DNA from 2 places in the Limosilactobacillus secundus genome. Region 2 is predicted to be linked to the other one. Evidence: predicted binding sites of a transcription regulator. Region 2 holds the regulator's gene; the other holds the start of a gene.
What was found. The regulator HrcA, encoded in region 2, represses chaperone genes, less so after heat shock. The targets are predictions, from matches to a motif close to TTAGCACTCNNNNNNNNNGAGTGCTAA.

Region 1 (12,550 bases), on a different contig from region 2:
AATGCTGCTAACTCTGGCTACGACTCAAATATTAAGTTAAATACTAAAAATATGCATGATGAAAATGATTCTATCCAAGTTGTTAGCCGTTATAGCAATATGCAAACTGGTGAGGGACAACACACGGACTGGTGGTCACAACCAATTACAATTGATAAAAGCAACTATGGTAATTTAGACCAATTTCAGGTTCAAAATGGTGAGTTATCTGTCGCAGGCTGGCATGCCACTAATGGTTCGATTAATCGTGATCATCACTTCTTAATTTTGTTTGATCAAACTGCCAGCCATGAAATTAGTCGCCAAGAAGTTAAGAAAGTAGCGCGTCCAGATGTTGCCCGCGTTTATCCAAACATAATGAATGCAGATAGTTCTGGCTTTAAAGCAGTCTTTAATGTTGCTAATCTTGATCCTAACCATCAATATCAGATTTTAAGCCGGTATAGTAATGCTACTAATGGAGAAGGATCTTACGTTACTGAATGGTTTGCACCACGAAGAATTGCACCAGTTAACCGAGTAAATGAGGGCTGGCTTGACAGTTTTAATATTAGTGAACCTGGTCAGTTAACCGTTGCAGGCTGGCATGCTAGTGATTTATCTAACGTTGCCAGCAACCGATTTATTATCATTTTTGATCGAACAGCTAATCGGCAAGTGGCATCAATGAAAATTAATGGGACTACTCGCCCAGATGTTGCTAAAGTCTATCCACACGTCTTAAATGCCGAAAATGCAGGCTTTAATGTAACCTTTAATTTGAATTCACTCCAACCAGGTCATCAATATTCAGTCGTTAGTCGATACTCAGCAGATCCAAATGGTAACGGTAATGACGGTCAACATATTGATTTTTGGTCATCACCAGTTACTTTAAACCAAACAGCATCTTACGTTGACCAAGTAAAGATGACTGATCAAGGATTGCATGTTCAGGGATGGATGGCAAGCGATAATAGTTTAGTTCAGCAGAATCCTTACCTTATTGTTTTATTTAATGGAAAAGAAATTACCCGTCAAAAGTTATCCTTAACTGGTCGTCCCGATGTTGGACGAGTATACCTAACAATGTATGGGAGCGCAAAGAGTGGTTTCAGTACGGATATTAAGTTAAGTACAGATCAACTCAATAAACTAGTTAACGGTAATCTTCAAATCTTATTACGTTTTTCAGCAGCTACTGATGGCAACCCATATCTTAACCAGGGAGTAACTGATCAATTTAGTGGTAATTACTCCACAAATATGGGAAATGCTAATGTTAGCTTGGACGGCAATAGTATTAATATTAAGGGATGGCATGAAGCAATCGGTGAAAATAGCCGACCTTATCAATATTTAATTGTTGTTGGCCTTGATGGTCATGAGTTCTATCGAGTCAAATTAGATAATACAAACTCAAACCTAAATAGTTCGAATACGTCATGGCTTAATAACAATAAGTCGGCTTTTGCTGCAACTTTACCTGTTAGCGCAGCAATGAATCATCGGGGAATTAAAGTTATTCATCGTTATACGGATGATGCAAATGGCAATGGTAATTATCTAGATTTCTGGTCTCCACAAATTGACATTAATGATGGCTTCCAGAGTCTTAATGGTGGGGCCGTTTATTATGATCCAGTAAATGGTCAATTAGCAACTGGGTGGCGAACAATTAATGGGAACCGTTATTATTTCTCTGATGGCTATGAATGCCAACCAGATCCAGATGATTTATGGGTATACAATGATCAATTGCATGGTCAAATGTATACCGGAATAAACTGGGTCGATGGTCATTGCTATAACTTTGGAAATGATGGAATTGCCCGTGCGCTTCCACAAAACGATGGATGGAGTTGGCCGTTCCCACAGTCTGGCGAAGGTTGGCATTATCAGGGGCAAAAATTTGGCTATACCAGCAATATTCGCAAGAATGGCTACCATGATGGCTTAGACTTTGGGACCCAGGACCACCCTGGTTCAGCTGTTCATGCCGTTCATGGTGGTCGCGTATTAGATGTTAATACGGTTCGTGATAATAACGGGCAAACAATGTGGTGGTTTACAACGATTTGGGATGGTCGCTTCCTTTATGTCTATCAAGAAGCATTTAGTAACCGGAATAAGATTACTGTAAAACCAAACGATATTGTTTACGCGGGCCAAGTAATTGGCTACCGTGACAAGGATCATCTTCATTTGGGAATCAATACTAGTCCAAATTATGGTGTTGACCTTAAAAATTCATTTGTACCAAGTTGGACTGATCCAAACCAAGCGACTGGACATGGTGAATGGATTGATCCAGCATGGGCAATTAGGAATCGTATTTAAAACATTTTTATCTGGTTGTTTAGATTTAATGACTTCCCTAAAAAACTTCCTCCTCAGCCGAGCAGGAAGTTTTTTCTTTTACCCTCTTGCTAAATCTCTCCTTTACATATATACTTAGTTACATAAGTAATGGAGTGTTAAACAAGAAGGAGGTGCACTTATGAATTTCGACTTTAATGATTCGACGCCGCTTTATCAGCAAATTGCTGACCAGCTTGAAGAGATGATTTTCTCTGGGGGCTTTGATGAAGGTTCGCAGGTACCATCAACGACCCAGCTTTCTCAGCAATTGCATATCAATCCTGCAACAGTTCTTAAGGGGATGAATATTTTAGTTAATAAAGACCTCTTAGAAAAGCGACGTGGACTAGGGATGTTTGTAAAAAAAGGTGCACAACAAAAAATTATGGAACAACGTAAAGAAAGTTTTTATAACGACTATGTAAAGAGTTTGTTAGTTGAAGCGGGTAAGCTCGGGATTACCAAGCAGCATTTATTAGACTTAATCGAACGAGGTGAGAACGATGGATCAATTAATGGTTAAAAACATTATCAAAAAGTATCGACGTCAAACAGTATTGGATAATATTTCATTTACTCTAGAGCCTGCTAAAATTTATGGGCTCCTTGGCCGGAATGGGGCAGGGAAGACGACTCTTCTTAATATTATGAGCAACCGGATTTTTCCAACGAGCGGAGAAGTAAAAATTGGTAATGAAGACGTTAATAACAATGATGACCTCCTCAGCAAGATCTTTTTGATGAGTGAAGTTAATCTTTATCCGCGTCACATGAAGATAAGTCAAACCTTTGACTTGGCTGATGCCGCTTATAATAACTTTGACTATGACCTAGCAAAGCGTCTCCTAAAGGTTTTTGGCTTGAATGACCGGATGAAAATTACTAACTTATCGACGGGGCAACGGACAGCCTCCAAGCTAATCGTCGCTTTAGCAGTCAATGCCGATTACGTTTTATTAGATGAACCGATTTTAGGTTTAGATGCTAATCATCGTGATAGCTTCTATAAAGAATTAGTTAAGACTTATCAAGAACGACCACGAACTTTTGTCTTATCAACCCACTTGATTGAAGAAATTCAACAATTAGTCGAACATGTCCTCATCATGGATCAACACCGCATCATTATTAATGAAGGTACAGATGGTTTATTAGCCAAGGCTTATGCGATTAGTGGTCCAGAAAAAATGGTTGATGAGTATACGGCAGGTTTAAAAGTTCTTAAAACAGAGATGATGGGGAATATTAAGACTGCCTACTTACTTGATCATTTAGATGAACAGCGTGTGATTCCTGATCAAGTTAAGATTGGTCATTATGATTTGCAACATTTATTCATTTACTTAACGAATGGGGGAGAATACTAATGGAAAATCAAAAGAGGAACCTCGTTATTTCAACTATGTTTCAACAAGCGGGTCATGCTACAGGAATTGCCTTAGGGTGGGGGCTAGGAATAGCATTAATAATCTACCTGCTTGGATTAATCATTTCACACAACCTTGAGTCTTTTTTGGTTAGTCTCCATGCCCTCCCAAGCATTGCTTCATCAATCTTAAACGTGCTTTTGATGGCGATTTTCCTTGTAACTCCTTATACTGACTTTAAATGGGCAATTCAAAATGGTATTTCTCGTAAAGCACTATGGCAAGGGCGGATTTTGTCTCTTTTCCTAATGACATTAGTAGTTTGGTTTATCGCACAACTGGTGGACTTGAGGTATGCACCGTTTGACTTTACTTCTACTTGGCATAGTCTTTTATCGTATTTCAGTCTTTCTTTAACGATGATGGCAATTGGTAATGGTTTTGCCTTATTAAATCGTCGGTGGAAATGGATTGTAGGAATTGGGCTTCCGATAGCTTGCCTAGTATTATTGATGATGTTAGCTTATTCACTGGTTGGCTTAATCCCAGCGCTTTCTGCTAGTGGTGTCTTTAAGTCAATCATAATCTCAAACGTTACTGGTTGGGTAATCTTGGTTATTTACTTAATCATCGTTTATGCTTTAGCGCGTTTCTTTAATAATAAAATTCAATTACGGCGGGATTAATAGAAGTGAGTGAGAATTAAACTCCAGCCTTGTGGCGACGCAAAGCTAGTTCCACGTTATCTTACTATTGTTCATAAAAGCAGTTGAGGCTGAGAGAAAACAAAAGTTTTCTCCCAGCCTCTCGCTTTTTTATTCATCATCTTCTGGATATTCAATTTGAATGTAGTTGCTAGTAATATATTTCTTGCGACCTACTTGGTACCAGGTAATCTCATCATTATCGTTTAATTTTCCAATTAGGGTAATTGTTTCCCCATTTGGAATTTCTGCCACTTTATTTCCATAAGGCGCATCATAAACATTGATTGACTTATTATGGAGATAATCAACTTTGGCTTGAACATTCTTCAAGGGAATTACCGTTAAATTATTAATGAGTTTTGACTTTTCTTTCCGTATATCCTGGTTGAATGGATTGTCAACAACGTGCATTTGATCATACTTAATCCATTGATCAGCGCCAATTTCATACCAAAACTGACCATTCTTAGTCGCAACTCGGTGGAAGGATTTAACTGTAATATCAGCAGGAAGCGGGGCACCGACTGGCATTCCACCAGCTGTATCAAATACTTGTGTCGGGGCATCGAGGTGGAGATACATTTCAATTGATTGGACCTCTCCCCAATTCTGTTTTCGATAAAAAAGGTGTACAATTCGTTGCCGCATATCGAATGTTCCCTTAGTTTCACCTTCAGTCTTTACATAGCGGTAATTAGGAAATTGTTTTTGTTCAATTTGGTATTCTTGACCGATAAATCCGCGTAGTAATTGCGGAACGGTAAGGTTTGCTCCTGAATCAATATCATTATAGTAAACCCAGATAGGATTTCCTGTTTTAAATTTGTCAATCATTATTAACACTCCGTAACCTTAATTCTCTATTATTATAGCGCTTTTTAGTAGTTGACACGATAAGGAACGACCATATTTCTCTTGAGAATTGCGAATAGGTGATTTTTTTATTACAATAAGCCTATTCAAATTTATTTAGGAGAAGAAAAATGGCAAAAACACGGCACCAACAAATTAGGCATAATACGACATTAGCAATCTTTATCGCAATTATTCTCTTACAAGATTTTGTCCCATTTTTTGGCAACATTCCGCTGGGGCCGCTTAGTATTACGACCCTTCATGTAACAGTCATTATTGCGGCAATTGTGTTGGGTCCCGTTGATGGCGCAATTATTGGTGGTATTTGGGGGCTCCTGACTTGGGTGCGGGCATTTGTGGCACCAAGTAGTCCGCTTGCTCCCTTAGTTTTTGTTAACCCGCTTGTTTCCGTGGTTCCTCGCATTATGATTGGGATTTTAGCAGGATATACTTTTATTCTTATGTGTTGTTTGGTCAAAGCAAAATATATCGCCGCGGTAAGTGCTGCAATAGTAGGGACTCTTACTAATACTGGCTTGGTATTAGGCTTTATTTATCTATTTTATCGTACTCCAGCAGTTGCGCAAACTTATGGGGTAAATGTTAATCATTTATTAATTGCTTTAGAAACAGTCATGGCGACTAATGGGCTTGCTGAATTGATATTGGCGATTATTATTGTTCCAATGGTTGCTCTTCCGGTATTGGAGGTCCGCCGTCGTTTGGAAGTAAATTGAGCGTAATATAAAAAACGAGGTTGAAAAATTCAGCCTCGTTTTTTATACTTAGTTATTTTTAAGCAATTGTTGGTACTTCTTTAGTTTCTTCGACAACAATGTCACCACTATCATCAAGTTTAGCAACTAATTTATGAGCGTCACTGTGATCAAGAACGTAATCAGCAATCCGGTCTTCGATTTGTTCTTGGATTACTCGGCGAAGAGGACGAGCACCCATCTTTGGATCAAAGCCCATATCAACTAATTTTTCTTCAACATTGTTAGTGACTTCGATATGCAAGTTCTTATCAGCAAGCATGTTATTAACATCATCAATCATTAAGTTAACAATCTTCATCAAGTCGTCCTTGGAAAGGGCATTGAATTGAACGATGTCATCAAACCGGTTTAAGAATTCTGGCTTGAAGTAGTTTGTCAACTTGTCAATGATGGAATGAGTACTACCATTAGACTCAGCACCGAAACCAACACTTGCTTCTGAATCACCAGTTCCGGCATTAGATGTCATGATAATGATTGTATCCTTGAAGCTAACAGTGCGTCCTTGAGAATCAGTTAAACGACCATCATCCAGAATTTGTAAGAACATGTGCATAACATCTGGATGCGCCTTTTCAACTTCATCAAGTAAGATCAAGCTATAAGGGTGCCGCCGTACTTGTTCAGTCAACTGTCCAGCTTCTTCGTAACCAACATAACCAGGAGCAGCCCCGATTAATTTAGAAGTAGAGGTCTTGTCCATGTATTCAGACATATCGAACCGAATCATGGCATCCTTAGAACCAAACAATTGGAGGGCAAGTTGCTTAGCGGTTTCAGTCTTACCAACCCCGGTAGGACCCACAAAGAGGAAACTACCAATTGGGCGACCAGACTTGTTCAATCCGATTCGATTACGACGAATGGCACGGGCAACCTTATCCACTGCTTGGGTTTGACCAATAACGTGTTCATCAAGCTTCTTATCAAGGTCGCGAAGTTGATTTTCTTCTTGTTTTTGCAGGTCACCAACTGGAATATTTGTCCGTTCTTCAACGATGCTCTGCATATCCTTAACAGTAACGGTTGCAGAATCTTCAGTATGGTTTTCTTCAGCTTCCTTCTTTGCCTTTTCAAGCTTAGCAACCTGATCGCGGTAGAAAGCTGCTTTTTCATAGTCTTGGTTATCAGCTGCTTGTTGCTTGTGTGCTTCAGCTGTGTGGATTTCATTTTCGATTGCGTTTGGATCTACATTTTTAAGTGTTAAGTTCTTCTTTGATCCTGCTTCATCGAGTAAGTCGATAGCTTTATCGGGCAAGTAACGATCTTGAATGTAGCGGTCAGAGAGTTTAGCAGCTGCTACAATTGCGTCATCTGTGTATTTAACGTGATGGTAATCTTGATAACGATTTTTGATCCCGTTTAAGATGCGAATTGTTTCTTCAACTGATGGTTCATCAACTTCAACTGGTTGGAACCGCCGTGCAAGAGCTGCATCCTTTTCGATTTTTCGGTATTCATTAAGGGTAGTAGCACCAACTAATTGGAAGTCACCACGGGCGAGAGCTGGTTTAAGAATATTTCCAGCGTCCATCCCGCCTTCAGCATTTCCCGCACCCATGATTTCGTGGATTTCATCAATAAAGAGAATAATGTTCTTATTCTTGCGAACTTCTTCCATCAATTGTTGCATCCGCTTTTCAAATTGCCCCCGAATTCCAGTACCTTGAACTAAAGAAACAACATCGAGTCGGATAATTTCCTTGTTAGCAAGCTTTTCGGGAACTTGGCCGCTAACGATTGCTTGAGCTAAGCCTTCAACAACGGCAGTCTTACCAACCCCCGCTTCACCAATTAGGACCGGGTTATTCTTAGTCCGGCGGTTTAAAATTTCAATCACTCGTTTAATTTCATTGTCGCGCCCGATGACTGGGTCAATTTTACCTTGGCGGGCAAGATCAGTAAGGTTGATCCCATATTGACCAAGGATTCCCTTTCCATTCCGGCCGCCACCTTGCCGTTGGGATTGGCTGTTCATGTTTTGACCATTAGCACCGGCCGCTTGACTTTGCATATTGTTCATTGCGTTCATGAAGTCTTCGAGGCTTCCAAAACCGAAATTATTCATTCCGTTACCTCCATTCATCATATCTGTTTGTAGATTTTGTAATTTTTGATAACAATTTTGGCAGAGGTCTATTTGAATCCGTTGTCCATTAAAATTCATTTGAAGATGAATCGTAGCTGGATTTTGATGACAGTATTGACATTGCATCTGAATTTAATACCTCCTAAAATAGTTTTATCAAGAAAGCGTTTGACCTTTCTTGACCATTGATTAATATTATACTTACTTTTTATCGCAAAGCAAGCCATAAAACTTAAATATTTTCTTTAAGTAAAGAGTAACCTTTTCCAACATAACTAATTACTTAGAAATGCCGAAAACAGCTCACTTTGATTTTAGCACTCTTTAGCTATGAATGCTAAAATAGAAGGATGATCGGGATTTCGTGTATAATGAGAAGATAGAATTTTATGTTGAGGTGATTGAATGGCAGAAGAAAATTTTGAACAATTATTGGATGATTTGCGAAATAAAAAGATTGATCGTTTTGTAATTACTCCCGAGAATTTTCAGAAATTTCAACCGATTTTTCACTCGTATGCATACCGTTCGCAAATTGAAGGCGAAGCGCAGCGAGGCGGTAAAATTATTTATCAATTAAGAGAGCGATAAATCGCAAGATGTAGCCTTGTATTTAACGCTTACAATTGCTAAAATGTAATTATCGAGGTGTATCAGTGGTAAAGCTACTGATAATAAATTAATTATATCTGCTCGAAGGAGACTGATTAATATGGAAAAACGTGAATTTACAATTACTTCAGAAACTGGTATTCATGCTCGTCCAGCTACTATTTTGGTACAAGCTGCTTCAAAGTTTTCATCTGATATTACTCTTTCATACGAAGGTAAGAGTGTAAACTTGAAGTCAATCATGGGTGTAATGTCCCTTGGTGTTGGTCAAAACGCTAAGGTTACTATTACTGCCAATGGTGACGATGAAAAAGAAGCTTTGGACACCGTTGCTGAAACTATGAAGAAAGAAGGATTGACTGACTAATGTCTATACTACTAACCGGACTTGCTGCTAGTAGTGGTATTACGATTGCTCCGGCACACCTGTTAGTAGAGTCAGATCTATCTATAAAAAAACAGCATACAGCTGATGAGAATCATGAGGTCGCCCGGCTTCATGATTCTTTTGCGTTAAGCAAGGCTGAACTTCAGCATTTGTCTCAGCGTGCCCATGAGTTGCTAGGTCAACGGGCAGTGACGATTATTGATACCCAAATTGCGATTTTAGATGATCCGACTTTACAAAAGAAGATTATTGACCGTATTAATAGCCATCATGATACTGCAGAGTGGGCTGTTAAACGTGTTGAAGATTATTATTTAAGTATTTTTGAACGCAAGAATGATAATGAATATTTATATGCGCGGGCAACCGCCTTGCGTGATGTGACCAAACGAGTCTTGAGTCACCTATTGAATGTTTCTTTACCAGACCCAGGAATTTTAGACCACCGCGCGATCTTTGTTGCTAATAATATTACACCTACTGATACTGCCCAGTTTGATAAGCGATATGTTGCAGGGATTGTTACAACTAATGGTGGACGCACTTCTCACTTTACAATTATGAGTAAGACGCTTTCGTTACCAGCTGTCGTTGGCGTCAAGAATGCTACTACGATTATTCATGATGGCGACTTGCTGATTGTTGATGGGATTCATGGCAAAGTGATTGTTAATCCAACGAATGAAGAGGTTGAGCATTATCGTTTGTTAGCTGGTAAATTTATCCAGGAGCAGCAAAAGTGGGGTGCGTTAAAAGATAAGCAAACTGTGAGTGCTGATGGACGTCGATTTGAAGTGGGGGCTAATGTCGGAACATTTGCTGACGTTATTGATGCTCAAGAGGATGGCGCCGAGGGGATTGGCCTTTTAAGAACAGAATTTCTCTATATGAGCAAGGATGAATTGCCAACTGAAGAGCAGCAATTTAATGCTTATAAAAGATTTGTTTCGGTAATGAACGGACAACGGGTAGTCGCGCGAACGCTTGATATTGGCGGCGATAAAAAGCTGGGGATGGTTGCTCTTCCTCATGAGGACAATCCTTACTTAGGTTTTCGTGCTATTCGGATTGGGTTGGCACGCCCGGAAATATTACGTCCCCAGTTGCGCGCCCTTCTTCGTGCATCTGTTTATGGGCGGTTAGCCATTATGTTTCCGATGATTGCAACAATTGAAGAGTTTCAAGCGGCGCGCGCAATTCTTGACGATGAAAAAGAAAAGCTTGAGCAAGCAGGTATTCAAGTTGCTAAAAACATTGAAGTCGGCATGATGTTAGAGATTCCGGCAGTTGCGGTTATGGCTGAACATTTTGCAAAGTATGTTGATTTTTTTAGCATTGGCAGTAATGATCTTGTTCAGTATCTATTCGCTGTTGATCGCGGAAATCAGCAAGTAGCATACCTATATCAAGAACTTCATCCGGCGGTTTTACGGATGGTGCGGCAAGTGATTGAAGCTGCGCATGCTGAAGGTAAGTGGGTCGGAATGTGTGGAGAGATGGCTAATAATCCTTATGCGGTTCCTCTATTAATGGCAATGGGGCTTGATGAATTTTCAATGAGCAGTAGTCAGATTTTACGTGTTCGTTCTTTAATTAACCAGTTGAACACGCGCAAATTACAACCATTAGTTCACCGAGCGATTCATGCTGAAACTGCCGCAGCGGTCCAAAAATTAGTGGAAAAGTATGTTCCGCAGGTAAAACTTTAATAAATGAATATAACTTTCTTGATTATTTACTACGTCAAGAGGGTTATTTTTTATTCTCACTATTAAAAGATTTTGTAAAGAAATCTTAATCAGGCTTCCCGAGTCTTGTTACTATTAGGAGGAAGATTTAGAATATTCTTAAATCTGTTTTGCGGTTCAGTGAATGCTTTAGTATAATAGCAGTTATGACTAATTATTATCTAGAAAACTTATGATGAAAAAGGAGCAGTTAGGTTGAATATTGGTATTTTTACAGATACATATTTCCCTCAGGTGAGTGGCGTGGCGACTTCGATTAAGACGCTTCGTGATGAATTGATTGCTCAGGGACATCATGTATATATTTTTACGACAACTGATCCTAAGGCTAAACATGATGATGTTGAAAATGGGATATACCGCTTTGCAAGCATTCCTTTTGTTTCGTTTTCTGATCGTCGAATTGCGGTGCGTGGCGTATTTCGAGCCATTAAGCTTGCTAAAAAGTTCCAATTAGATATAGTTCATAATCAAACTGAATTTGCGCTTGGAGTTATGGGAAAGACAGTTGCCAAGCATTTGCATATTCCCTGTCTCCATACTTACCATACGATGTATCAGGATTATCTCCACTATATTGCGAATGGGCATATTCTTAAGCCGAATGATGTTGCTCGGCTTGCGCATCTTTATTTAAAAAATATTTCTGGAATTATTGCTCCAAGCGACCGTGTTTTGGATACTTTAACCAGTTATCATGTTGAATCGCCAATTCGTGTTATTCCGACTGGGATTAATTTACGGGTATATAGTAAACGAGATTCAGCAGAAGAAATTGCTAATTTAAGGGCAACGTTAGGCTATCGTGAAGAGACACCAGTTTTGCTTTCTCTTAGTCGCTTAGCGTATGAAAAGAATATCCACTCATTGATAGAAGCAATGCCAGATATTCTTGCAAAAAAGCCTAATGCACAATTGCTTATCGTTGGGGATGGGCCTGCAAAACATACTCTGGAGCGTCAGGTTCGTGAAATGCAGCTTAATGACAATATTAGTTTTGCTGGTGAGATATCAAATGATGAAGTTTACCATTATTACCAAATGGCAGATGTTTTTGTTTCCGCCTCCGATTCTGAATCACAAGGATTGACTTATGATGAAGCCCTTGCCTCAGATTTGCCAATTGTGGTTATGCGTAGTGAATATACTGACCAATTGATTGACGATTCAGCGATTGGCATTAGTTTTCAAAAGCGGGCTGACTTGGTTAATGGTGTCCTGTTTTACCTTAACCAACCAAAAAACTCAGAATCAAGGGAGAGACGGCAACAGAAGCTACATGAAATTTCAGCAGAAGTCTTTGTTGAAAAGGTTGTTAAGTTCTACCAAGATTGTCAAAACGATATGGCCGTCCATGATGAACTTAATCAAGCTGAAAAATCGCATCGTCTTTTTCACCGCCCAAGGAGCTAATGATGATTAAAATAACAATGTTTTCATCTGCAGATAAGGTTGCGGGACAAGGAGTAGGAAGCGCCTATCTTGAATTAATTAACTTGTTGCGCAACCAGTGCAGTGACAAATTTGAAATTGAAATCAACCGTTATGGGAAGAGTCAGATCAGTCATTATCACACAATCGACCCTCTTTTTTACCTGTCAACTTTTTCAAAAAAGCGGGGCCGAAAGATTGGCTATGTGCATTTTCTTCCTGAGACGTTAGAAG
Region 2 (12,550 bases):
ACCGGATTGAATTAGAGTTGAACAGTATTGTTAAGAATGGTTTCTCTGTTCACTATTTAATTGCTCAACGACTAGTAGCTAAGTCCAATAAAGATGGATACTTAGTAGGTTCGCGGGGATCTGTTGGCTCAAGTGTGGTTGCAACTCTTTCGGGAATTACAGAAGTTAACCCCTTGCCCCCGCATTACCGTTGTCCAAATTGTCAATTTACTCACTTCTACACGCAAGGGGAATATAGTTCAGGTTTCGATTTGCCAGATAAAAAATGTCCAAAGTGTGGCACTTTAATGGTAAAAGACGGTCATGATATCCCATTCCAAACTTTCCTTGGGTTTAAGGGGAATAAGGTCCCAGATATTGATTTAAACTTCTCTGGTGACTACCAGCCAATTGCCCATAACTATATGAAAGTCTTATTCGGTGAAAAAAATGTATTCCGTGCCGGGACGATTGGTACGGTTGCCGACAAGACGGCATATGGATATGTGAAAGCTTACGAACGAGATACAGAAAAAGAATTTAGAAAGGCAGAGGAGGATCGCTTAGCAAAAGGAGCTACTGGTGTTAAGCGAACTACTGGTCAGCACCCAGCAGGGATTATTATTGTTCCCGATGATATGGACATTTATGACTTTACACCTGTTCAGTATCCTGCTGATGATCAAACAGCTGCCTGGGAAACAACCCACTTTGATTTCCACTCGATTCACGATAATATTCTTAAAATGGATATTTTGGGACATGATGATCCAACGATGATTCGTGCCTTGCAAGATTTATCAGGAATTGATCCTCAATCGATTCCAATGGATGATCCAGGAGTGATGGCCTTATTCTCTAGTCCTAAGGTATTGGGTGTAACTGAAGAACAAATTCAAAGTAAGACTGGTACGCTAGGATTGCCGGAATTTGGAACGCGATTTGTCCGGGGGATGTTGGAGGATACTCATCCGAAAAACTACTCGCAATTACTACAAATTTCTGGCCTTTCACATGGGACTGGTGTGTGGCTGGATAATGCCCAGGAACTAATCAAACAGGGAATCGCCACTATCGCTAATGTGATTGGTTGTCGTGATAACATCATGACCGACTTAATCCACTATGGAATGGACTCAGAAATTTCTTTCCAAATTATGGAACACGTACGGAAAGGTCGCGGAATTCCAGACGAATGGCAAGAAAAGATGCATGAAGCTAATGTTCCACAATGGTATATGGACTCATGCTTGAAGATTAAGTACATGTTCCCGCGGGCGCATGCGGCTGCTTATGTCTTGATGGCCCTGCGAATTGCTTACTTTAAGGTTTACTTCCCGTTAGTTTATTATTGTGCATTCTTCTCCGTACGAGCAGATGACTTTGATGTAGTAGCGATGTCTCACGGTAAAGATGCGGTTAAGCAACGGATGAAAGAAATCAATGATAAGGGAAACGATGCTAGTGCAAAAGAGAAGAATCTCTTAACAATTCTTGAACTAGCTAATGAGATGCTGGAACGGGGCTTTAAATTTAAGATGGTTGATATAGAAAAATCGGATGCTTCTGATTGGTTAATTGATGGTGATTCATTAATTGCACCATTCCGGGCAGTTCCTGGATTAGGACTAAACGTTGCTAAGCAAATTGTTGCTGCACGTGAAGAACGGCCATTCCTTTCTAAGGAAGATTTGGCAGAACGTGGAAAAGTTTCCCAGACACTGATTGACTTCCTCACGGATAATCATGTATTAGATAAACTGCCTGATGAAAATCAACTTAGCTTGTTTTAAGGAATAACAATGAAAACATGCTTCATTGCTTGCCAGTAGCTATGTTACATGCTACAATAGATTATGGTAAATAACTCGTGGGAGTGAGCAGAGATGCTCGCTCTTTTTATTGCAAATAATGGAGGTGACACGTTTGAGCAGTGTTGTAGAAACTGTAACAGATCTTGTAACACCGATTTTACAGGACCATGATTTTTACTTATATGACTTAGAGTTTGTAAAAGAAGGTAAAAGCTGGTATCTCCGCGTTTATATTGATAAAGACGGTGGGATTACGCTAGAAGATTGCGCACTTGTCAGTGATGAATTAAGCGAAGCATTAGATAATGTTGAACCTGATCCAATTCCACAGGCTTACTTTTTAGAAGTTTCCTCACCAGGTGCTGAACGCCCACTGAAGAAAGAGGAAGATTATCAACGAGCAATTGACCATTACATTCACATCTCTCTTTACCAACAGATTAATGGTCAAAAGGTTTATGAGGGTACATTAACGCAATTATCTGATAAAGAAATTACGTTGGATTATTTAGATAAGACTCGTCATCGGCAAATTACGATTGATCGTCAGAAAATTGCTCAGGCCCGATTAGCGATTAAATTCTAGTATTAAAGGAGTGTCGAAAGGTGAGTAAGCCAAAAATTAACACTGAAATGATTGGCGCCCTTGATTATCTTGAAAAAGAAAAGGGTATCAAGAAAGAGATTGTTATTGAAGCGTTAGAACAAGCCCTTGAATCAGCATACAAGCAAAATTACGGTGATAAGAATGTTGAAGTAGAATTCAATTCATTGACCGGTAATATTAAAGTCTACGCTGTAAAAACAATTACTGATGATGAAGAAGCAGTAGAAGCAGACAGCAACGAATTCATGAGTTTAGCTGATGCGCGGAAACTTCCTCATGGTCAAGGTTATGATATTGGCGATGAAATTCGCGAAGAAGTTACTCCTCGTGACTTTGGGCGGATTGCTGCCCAAACTGCCAAACAAGTGGTAATGCAACGTCTCCGTGAAGAAGAACGAAAAATCATTTACGACAAGTACAAGACTTATGAAAATGAGATTATCACTGGTGAAGTTTCACGAGAAGATAAGCGTTTCACATACGTTGATTTAGGAGATGGTGTAGAAGGTGCCATGGGCTTTAGAGATAAGATGCCTAATGAGCACTACCATGTCCATGATCGGATTCAAGTATACGTAACGAAAGTAAATGACGATCGTCGGGGACCGCAAATCTTTGTTAGCCGGACTGCTCCAGAACTTTTGAAGCGATTATTTGAACGAGAAGTGCCTGAAATCAAAGATGGGACTGTCTTAATCGAAAATATTGCTCGTGAAGCAGGTGATCGTGCTAAGGTTGCGGTATATTCAAATGATCCTAATGTTGATCCAGTGGGAACTTGCGTTGGTCCACGAGGTTCTCGTGTCCAAGCAATTGTTAATGAACTTGATGGCGAGAATATGGATATTGTGGAGTATGTTAAAGATCCGGCTAAGTTTATCGCTAATGCCTTGAATCCAGCAGAAGTACTTGATGTAATCTTTAACGAAGAAAAGGCCGCAAGCGAAACTGAGGATAGCGAAGGAGAAGAAACAACAGAAGGACAAACAGAACGTTCATGCACTGTCGTTGTCCCAGATAACCAATTATCCTTAGCAATCGGTAAGCGGGGACAAAATGCTCGTCTCGCTGCTCGTTTGACTAAGTACAAGATTGATATCAAGTCTGAATCTGAAATGGCTAAAAATGATCAAGAATCTGAGGAAGTAGCTGATTCAGAAGAAAATATTGACAATAACGAAGAATAACTAGAAATTAAGCAGCGGGGTGAAAATAATGAAAAAGAGAAAAATACCGATGCGTAAAGACATTGTTACCGGTGAAATGATGCCCAAACGGCAATTAATTCGGGTAGTTAAGAATAAGGAAAATGAAGTCTCCTTAGACCCAACTGGTAAGAAGCCTGGACGTGGAGCATATGTTGCAGTAGATGTGGATATTGCAAAGCGCGCCAAGAAAGAAAAAACTTTTGAAAAGGCTTTTCATGTTCAACTTGATGAATCATTTTATGATGAATTAATCAAGTATGCAGACCACCTACAGGCACGACAAGAGTTATTTGGTAATGATCAAAAATAAAGAACAGGTCTTAAACCTCCTTGGAATCGCTCGGCGTGCCCGGCAACTTCAAAGTGGGGAAGAGATTGTCTTAAAAAATATTCAAACTAAAAAGGCAAAGTTTGTATTCCTAGCTTCAGATGCTGGAAAGGCTAGTGCAAAAAAGATTACTGATAAATGTAAATTTTATGGCATTCCTTTTTCAACAGCTTTTACTAGAGAACAGCTTAGCCAGGCAACAGGGCAAGCACGAACAGTTTTTTGTGTAATGCAATCAGGTTTTGCAAGAAAGTTTGAGGAACTACTAACTATGAGATAAGGAGTGTGAGCATATGGCCAAAGAACGAATTTATGAATTAGCTAAGGAATTAAAAATGCCTAGTAAAGACTTAGTTAATATGGCCAATCGGCAAGGAATGGGAGTTAAAAGTCACATGTCTTCTGTCACCCCCGATCAAGCGCAACAATTACGTCAACTTGCAAAGGATGGACAAAAAACAACTAATAATCAACACCAACCAGTAAAGAAAAATGATGGTCATAATAAACAAAATAACCATCAGGCGCAAAATCATAATCAACACCACGATCATGATAAAGCACAAAATGAGCGTCCACAAAAGAAAAACAATAACCGACCAAACAATGGAACAAAAGATAATAATCAACACCAAAATAACGGGGGTCGGTTTGGCGGCAGCTTGAATAACGATCAGGGCCGTAATGGCAAACGCTTTAATAAGAAACATAATAAGAATAAGCGGTTACGTGAGGTAGCTCATAAGCAACCAACACAACGAAAAGATAAGCCGCTTCCAGAAGTATTGGAATATACTGATGGGATGAATGCCCAAGACTTAGGAAAGATCTTACACCGTTCACCAGCAGAAATCGTTAAAAAGTTATTTATGCTTGGTGTAATGATCAACCAGAATCAGTCACTTGATAAGGATACAATTGAATTATTAGCAACTGATTACGGTATTGAGGCTAAGGAAAAGGTTCAAGTTGATGTTTCAGACATTGATAAGATGTTTGAAGATGAACAAAATAATACTGAACATCAAGTAACGCGGCCAGCTGTTGTTACTGTTATGGGACACGTTGACCATGGTAAGACAACCTTACTTGATAAATTACGTCACTCTCATGTTACTGAACATGAAGCGGGAGGAATTACCCAGGAAATTGGTGCTTACCAAGTTCATTATAATGACCAATTAATTACTTTCCTTGATACGCCTGGACACGCTGCCTTCACTGAAATGCGTGCACGGGGAGCTAATATTACTGATATTACGGTCCTTGTTGTTGCAGCTGATGATGGAGTTATGCCACAGACAGTTGAAGCTATTCACCACGCACAAGCTGCCCAAACACCAATTATTGTTGCGGTTAACAAGATTGATAAGCCAGGTGCAAATCCAGATCGTGTAACTGAAGAATTAGCAAAGTATAACTTAATTCCGGAAGACTGGGGTGGAGATACAATTTTTGTTAAGATTTCTGCCAAATTTGGTAAGAATCTTGATGAATTACTTGATATGATTCTGCTTCAAGCTGAAATGCTGGAATTAAAGGCTAATCCAGATCAAAATGCGGCTGGGTCAGTTGTTGAAGCCCGTCTTGATCAAGGTCGGGGATCAGTTGCTACTGTTTTAGTTCAACAGGGTACTCTTCATGTTGGGGACCCAATTGTTGTTGGTAACACATTTGGTCGTGTGCGGACAATGACAAATGAAAATGGTCGTCGTATTAAAGAAGCTACCCCATCTACTCCTGTTGAGATTACTGGCCTAAATGAAGTACCAGAAGCTGGGGATCGGTTTGTTGTCTTTGATGATGAAAAGACTGCCCGTGCAGCAGGTGAAGAACGTGCTAAACGTGCAATGGATAAAGAACGTCAAAAGACTTCTCATGTTACATTAGATAACCTTTTTGCAACTATGAAGAAGGGTCAAATGAAGACCTTACCAATTATTATTAAAGCCGATGTTCAGGGATCAGTTGAAGCTTTAAGTCAAAGCCTTCAAAAGATTAAAGTTGACGGTGTTCGTGTTGATATTATTCACCAAGCTGTTGGTGCCATTAATCAAAGTGACGTTACTTTGGCTGAAGCATCGAATGCGGTTATCATTGGATTTAATGTTCGTCCAACTGCCGTAGCTAAGACATTAGCTGATTCTAATAGTATTGATATCCGTCTTCACCGTGTTATTTACGATGCAATTGAAGAAGTTGAAGATGCGATGAAGGGGATGCTTGAACCGGTATACAAAGAAGAAACAATTGGTCAAGTAGAAGTTCGTCAAATCTATAAGGCATCAAAGGTTGGTACAATTGCCGGGGGAATGGTTACGTCTGGTAAGATTACCCGTGATGCAAAAGTCCGTTTAGTTCGTGATGGTGTTGTTATTTACGAAGGTGAATTAGGTAGTCTTAAACGCTTCAAAGATGATGTCAAAGAAGTTAAGCAAGGTTACGAATGTGGTTTGACAATTGAAAACTACAATGATATTAAGGAAATGGATGTTATTGAAGCCTACAAGATGAAGGAAGTTCCAGTTAAATAAAAACTGAGGAGAGATAAAGATGCCAAGTAAACAATATCGAGTAGATCGTTTAGCTCAAGAAATTCAAAAAGATGTTGATGAAATCTTGTTAAAACGTGTTCGTGATCCACGTGTACAAAACGTTACAATTACAGGTGTGGATGTTACTGGTGATCTCCAGCAAGCAACCATCTATTACAGTATCTTGTCAGATCTTGCTTCTGATGCAGAAAAGGCACAGGCTGGATTAGATAAGGCGACTGGGTTAATTCGCAGTGAATTAGGCGCACGTCTTAATATTTTTAAGACTCCAGAAATCAAATTTGTAAGAGACCCATCAGTTGCTTACGGTAGTCGAATTGATCAACTCATTAACGACTTACACAAAAAAGAAAAATAATTAGCAAAAAAGGGAGCGAGACAGAAGTTACTTGTGAGTTCGTTTTTCGCCATGAAGTTAGCCTCTGGGAGCTCCCGCAAGCAACAAGAGGCCTCCAACGTTCGGTTTTACCGAGCGATGGAGGCCATTGTTGTACTACGCTTATGCTATTTGTCTTTTGTGAAAGTGACTTGACTTATACCACAGCCCCTTGGAGGAATAACGATGGATGGAATAATACCCTTATATAAAGAACGCGGGATGACTAGTTTTGCCTGTGTTAGTCGACTACGACAAATTTTAAAAACTAAAAAGATTGGTCATTCAGGAACGCTTGACCCAGGTGTAGCGGGCGTTTTACCAATTTGTGTTGGAAATGCTACCAAAGTTGTTGACTATTTGATGCAGTCAGGAAAACAATATCAAGGTGAGCTTTTAATTGGGTTTGCGACTACTACCCAAGACCTTGATGGAGACAAAATTGAAGAAAAAGTAGTTGCAGATGAAATTCCCACTAGTGAAATATTAGCAGCCATGAATTTATTAACGGGGACAATAATACAAATCCCACCGATGTATTCGGCTGTAAAAGTAAATGGAAAAAAACTTTATGAATATGCAAGAGCTGGGGAAACTGTTGAACGGCCCAAACGGCAAGTGGCTATTAGTAAATTTGAATTACTAAGCTCAAAGTATGATGAGAAAAATAAACAACAACGAATCCGTTTTAATGTTGAATGTAGTAAGGGCACTTATATTCGGACACTTGTTGTGGATCTTGCACGTAAACTAGGGTATCCAGGAGTAATGAGTTTGCTAACGCGGTTGAAGAGTGGAGGCTTTACTCTTGATCAGACTTTAAGTTTAGACGACGTTCGAGATGCTGTTGCGACCCAAACTCTCCAGCAATACTTGTATCCTTTAGATTATGCTTTAAAGGAATATCCGCAATTAACGATTCAAGTGGATCAATGGAAAAAGGTTCAAAATGGAGGATGGCTTTCTCCAAGTGAACTTAATATTAGCGAGAAGGAAATTGTGTTATCATTTGATGGACAAGTAAAAGCACTGTATCATTTTGATTCGAAAAATAAAATGTATAAGCCAACTAAAATGTTTGCAGTTAATTGAGGAGTGTAGGAGTTGCAAGTTATAAAAATTCACCATCCTTTGGAAAAAAGCCTAATTCCTGCGGGGCCAATTGTACTTGCAATGGGTTTCTTTGATGGTGTTCATCGGGGGCATCAAGCAGTAATCAAACGTGCCCGTGAAATTGCCCGTGAAAAAGGATTGCCATTAGTAGTTTTGACGTATGATCATGCTCCTGGAATTGTTTATCGTCAATATAAGGGCGGCTTTAAATATTTATCAACGGTCGATAGGAAGCTTGAATTATTAAACGATCTTGATGTTGATCGGATTTATTTAATAAGTTTTACATCATCATTCGCAAGCCTTTCTCCTCAGCAGTTTGTTGATGAGTATTTGGTAGGCTTTCATGCTCAAACGGTCGTGGCAGGGTTTGATCATACTTATGGTAAAGAAGATATTGCATCAATGAAGCTACTTCCTAAATATGCAGCAGGGCGGTTTGAAGTTGTTACTGTGCCCAAATTTACTGAGGATGGAAGTCAAGAAAAGGTTGGTTCTCGAGAAATTCGAAAATTAATTGATGCTGGTAATGTGAAAGCAGCTAATCAAGCATTAGGATATCCTTATCAAACAACTGGCTTAGTAGTTCATGGCTTAGCTCGTGGACGAACACTTGGCTTTCCTACGATCAATGTTGAGCATCCGGAAGAGGAGCGACTTCCTGGGATTGGGGTCTATGCCGTCAAAGTTAAGCTCGGTAAGAAGTGGTATAATGGAATGGCAAGCGTTGGTCACAACATAACATTTGGCGATGCTAATCAATTAACGGTTGAAATTAACTTATTTGATTTTCAACAAATGGTGTATGGCGAGGAAGTAGTTGTGCGTTGGTATCAGTATCTTCGTGGCGAAGAAAAGTTCACGGGAGCGGATGCATTAGTTGCACAGATGAAACAAGATGAACAAAACGCCCGGCGTATTTTAGAAAAATATAAATAAAAGAGGTTTAGATTGATCTTTCGTGGCAATTGTGCCAACAAGATTTATCAAACCTCTTTTTTTAATGCCGACTTCCACGATGACTGGTAGTCTGGTTAATCTTATGAATATTTCGTTCAAATTTGAATCCGCCATCAGTCACTAATTTGAAATGCCGCATTTTCCCGTTAAAAGGCTGGCCGTTTAAGCGCACTGTTGTCCAGTTCCGCATAATTTCAGTCATGGAAGCAAGTGCTTTCAGTTGATTAAGATTGTTCTCCTTAGTTGCTTCGTCTTTAATATCTGACTGCAAGCGATAGATTAGGTTGTTATGGTATTCTAATAGTTCATTCGTTAGGGGCGCATTACGGTATTTATTAAATAACTTCTGAATTAATAACATTGCTTCTTGAGTATTTTGGGGTTGAATATAGCGATGTTCTTTATGTTTCATGGATAAAGCTCCTTTAAAAATTGTTTGACGTTTCTTGACTTTTAGGGTAGTAATTGGTATATTATACAGTGTGTTTAGCACTTGACCCTAATGAGTGCTAAAAGGGGAAGTGATATACGATGCTAACACAACGACAGAAAAAGATTCTGCAAGCGATTGTACGTCAATACACATCAACTGGTCAACCGGTTGGATCAAAACATTTAGCAGAAAAGTTGCCTTTTAAGGTCAGTTCAGCAACTGTCCGTAATGAGATGGCGGTTTTAGAGGACAATGATTTGATCTTAAAAGAGCACTCTTCATCAGGCCGGGTTCCATCGAAACGAGGTTATCGTTATTATGTCGATAACTTGCTTGATCCACAAGCAGTTACTGATAATGATCTGGTAGTGATTCAAAACTCACTTGGAACTGGTTTTCAAAAGATTGACGAAATTATTTCGCATTCAGCAGATATCTTATCAAACTTAACTTCATATACTGCTTTTACATTAAAGCCTGAGCAAGAAAGTGTTCGTTTGAGTGGCTTTCGAGTTGTACCGCTGGGGAATCATAAGGTTATTGCGATCTTAGTTACCGACAGCGGTGAGGTTGAAAATCAGTCATTCACTTTGCCGCCGGACATTGACACAGATGCAATGCAGGCAGTAATTAGAATGATTAATGATCAATTAGTTGGTTTGCCGCTATCAGAAGTGGTAAAACGACTAAAAGATGATATCCCACTTCAGGTTCTGCATTATATGCATAGTCCCGATGGCTTCCTTGATATTTTTGATAATGTCTTATCTCAAGCAGCACGTGAGCGTTTTTTCGTTGGTGGTCGACTGAACTTACTGGATTTTGCAAGTACTCATGATCCCCACGCAATCCAATCACTGTATGGCTTGTTAGATAAGAATGACAATTTATCGAATATCTTGGATTCGACGCTTACCTCAGATAATGGAGTTAATGTTAAAATCGGTCAGGAAATCTCTAAGAATAAGCTTCTTGATGATTATAGCTTGATTACTGCAAGTTATAATGTTGAACAATATGGACGAGGAATTATTGCAGTTCTTGGTCCAACAAGGATGCCTTATTCACGGACAATTGGAATTGTAAATGCCTTTCGCCAAGAATTAGCAAAACGGCTATTAGATTTCTACCGTCACTATTATGATTCATAGGAGGCGAGTTAATTGGCCAAGGAAAAACAAGAAGATCAACAAAAACAAACTGCGCCTGAAAATGAAAAGGCACCTAAAAAAGATATAAAAAAAGAGGCTTCAGATAAGAAGGATGATCAAACTTCCAAATTAAAGGAAGAGATCGCTGACTTAAAGAAGCAGCTCGCTGATAAAGATGACAAATATTTACGAGCAGAAGCAGAAATTCAAAATATGACTAATCGTTTTAATAAAGAACGGGCTCAAATCCTTAAATATGATGGTCAGGATTTAGCAAAGTCAATTTTACCAGTGCTTGATAACCTTAAACGAGCATTAGCAATTGAAGTTGTAGACGATAATGGTAAACAACTTAAAAAGGGTATTCAAATGGTTCATGATCACCTTGTCAAGGCATTAAATGACCATGGCATCACTGAAATCAAAGCTGATGGTGAAACATTTGATCCTACTCTTCACCAAGCAGTTCAAACTGTTCCGGTCGAAGAAGGTCAGAAGCCTGAAACTGTTGTTAATGTTCTTCAAGCAGGATATCAACTCAAAGACCGGGTATTACGCCCAGCAATGGTTGTTGTAGCTCAATAAATTTGTGAGAGAAGGAAATAAATTATGGCAAGTAATAAGATTATTGGTATTGATTTAGGTACTACTAACTCTGCGGTTGCTGTTATGGAAGGTAATGAACCTAAGATTATCACCAACCCAGAAGGAAGTCGGACAACACCATCTGTTGTTTCATTTAAGAATGGTGAAACTCAAGTTGGGGAAGTAGCAAAGCGTCAGGCAATTACTAATCCTAACACTATTTCATCAATCAAGAGTCACATGGGTGAAGCAGGATACACTGTTGAAGTTGATGGTAAGAAATATACTCCACAAGAAATTTCAGCAATGATTTTGCAATACCTTAAGAAATATGCTGAAGATTACATTGGTGATACTGTTACTCAAGCAGTTATTACTGTTCCTGCATACTTCAATGATGCTCAACGTCAAGCTACTAAGGATGCCGGTAAAATTGCGGGCCTTGATGTTAAGCGGATTATTAACGAACCTACTGCTTCATCATTAGCATACGGTCTTGATAAGAAGGACAAAGATGAAAAGATCCTTGTTTATGATCTTGGTGGTGGTACATTCGATGTTTCCATCCTTGAATTAGGTGACGGTGTCTTCCAAGTTCTCTCTACTAATGGTGATACTCATTTAGGTGGGGATGACTTTGACCAAAAGATTATGGATTGGTTAATCGATGGCTTTAAGGAAGAACACGGTGTTGATCTTTCTCAAGACAAGATGGCTCTTCAACGTTTGAAGGATGCTGCTGAAAAGGCTAAGAAAGACTTGTCAGGTGTTCAAGAAGCGCAAATCAGCTTACCATTTATTTCAGCTGGTGAAAACGGCCCATTGCACTTGGAAAAGACATTAAGTCGGGCACAATTTAACCAATTAACTAATGACTTAGTTGAACGGACAAAGCAACCAGTATTGAATGCTTTGAAAGATGCGGATCTTACCTTTGACGACATTGATGAAGTTATCTTAAATGGTGGATCTACTCGTATTCCTGCCGTTCAAGAAATGGTTAAGGAATTAACTGGTAAAGAACCTAACCACTCAATTAATCCTGACGAAGCCGTTGCTCTTGGTGCAGCTATTCAAGGTGGGGTTCTTACTGGTGATGTTAAGGATGTTGTATTACTTGATGTTACTCCACTTTCACTTGGTATTGAAACCATGGGTGGTGTCTTCACTAAGTTGATTGATCGTAACACAACTATTCCTACTTCAAAGAGTCAAATCTTCTCAACTGCTGCTGATAACCAACCAGCTGTTGACATTCACGTTCTTCAAGGTGAACGTCCAATGGCAGCAGACAATAAGACTTTGGGTAACTTCCAACTAACTGATATTCCTGCTGCTCCTCGTGGTGTTCCTCAAATCAAAGTTACATTTGATATCGATAAGAACGGTATTGTTAATGTTTCTGCTGAAGATCAAGGAACTCACAAGAAGCAAAACATCA

Region 1: the regulator HrcA is predicted to act here: its motif matches at 8,452-8,478, upstream of LMB57_RS02530 (ATP-dependent Clp protease ATP-binding subunit).

What each region holds. Positions count from the first base shown of each region.
Region 1 is NZ_JAJGUA010000025.1:10,213-22,762, forward strand. It holds gene LMB57_RS02500 (KxYKxGKxW signal peptide domain-containing protein) at 1-2,319, shown strand, start outside; gene LMB57_RS02505 (GntR family transcriptional regulator) at 2,480-2,863, shown strand; gene LMB57_RS02510 (ATP-binding cassette domain-containing protein) at 2,844-3,707, shown strand; gene LMB57_RS02515 (hypothetical protein) at 3,707-4,393, shown strand; gene LMB57_RS02520 (MucBP domain-containing protein) at 4,523-5,248, opposite strand; gene LMB57_RS02525 (ECF transporter S component) at 5,398-6,006, shown strand; gene LMB57_RS02530 (ATP-dependent Clp protease ATP-binding subunit) at 6,065-8,263, opposite strand; gene LMB57_RS02535 (hypothetical protein) at 8,543-8,728, shown strand; gene LMB57_RS02540 (phosphocarrier protein HPr) at 8,850-9,116, shown strand; gene ptsP (phosphoenolpyruvate--protein phosphotransferase) at 9,116-10,846, shown strand; gene LMB57_RS02550 (glycosyltransferase family 4 protein) at 11,081-12,298, shown strand; gene LMB57_RS02555 (glycosyltransferase family 4 protein) at 12,301-12,550, shown strand, end outside.
Region 2 is NZ_JAJGUA010000022.1:15,045-27,594, forward strand. It holds gene LMB57_RS00605 (PolC-type DNA polymerase III) at 1-1,772, shown strand, start outside; gene rimP (ribosome maturation factor RimP) at 1,906-2,379, shown strand; gene nusA (transcription termination factor NusA) at 2,400-3,587, shown strand; gene rnpM (RNase P modulator RnpM) at 3,616-3,918, shown strand; gene LMB57_RS00625 (L7Ae/L30e/S12e/Gadd45 family ribosomal protein) at 3,905-4,216, shown strand; gene infB (translation initiation factor IF-2) at 4,230-6,470, shown strand; gene rbfA (30S ribosome-binding factor RbfA) at 6,490-6,849, shown strand; gene truB (tRNA pseudouridine(55) synthase TruB) at 7,054-7,959, shown strand; gene ribF (riboflavin biosynthesis protein RibF) at 7,972-8,919, shown strand; gene LMB57_RS00650 (hypothetical protein) at 8,981-9,352, opposite strand; gene hrcA (heat-inducible transcriptional repressor HrcA) at 9,472-10,524, shown strand; gene grpE (nucleotide exchange factor GrpE) at 10,537-11,109, shown strand; gene dnaK (molecular chaperone DnaK) at 11,134-12,550, shown strand, end outside.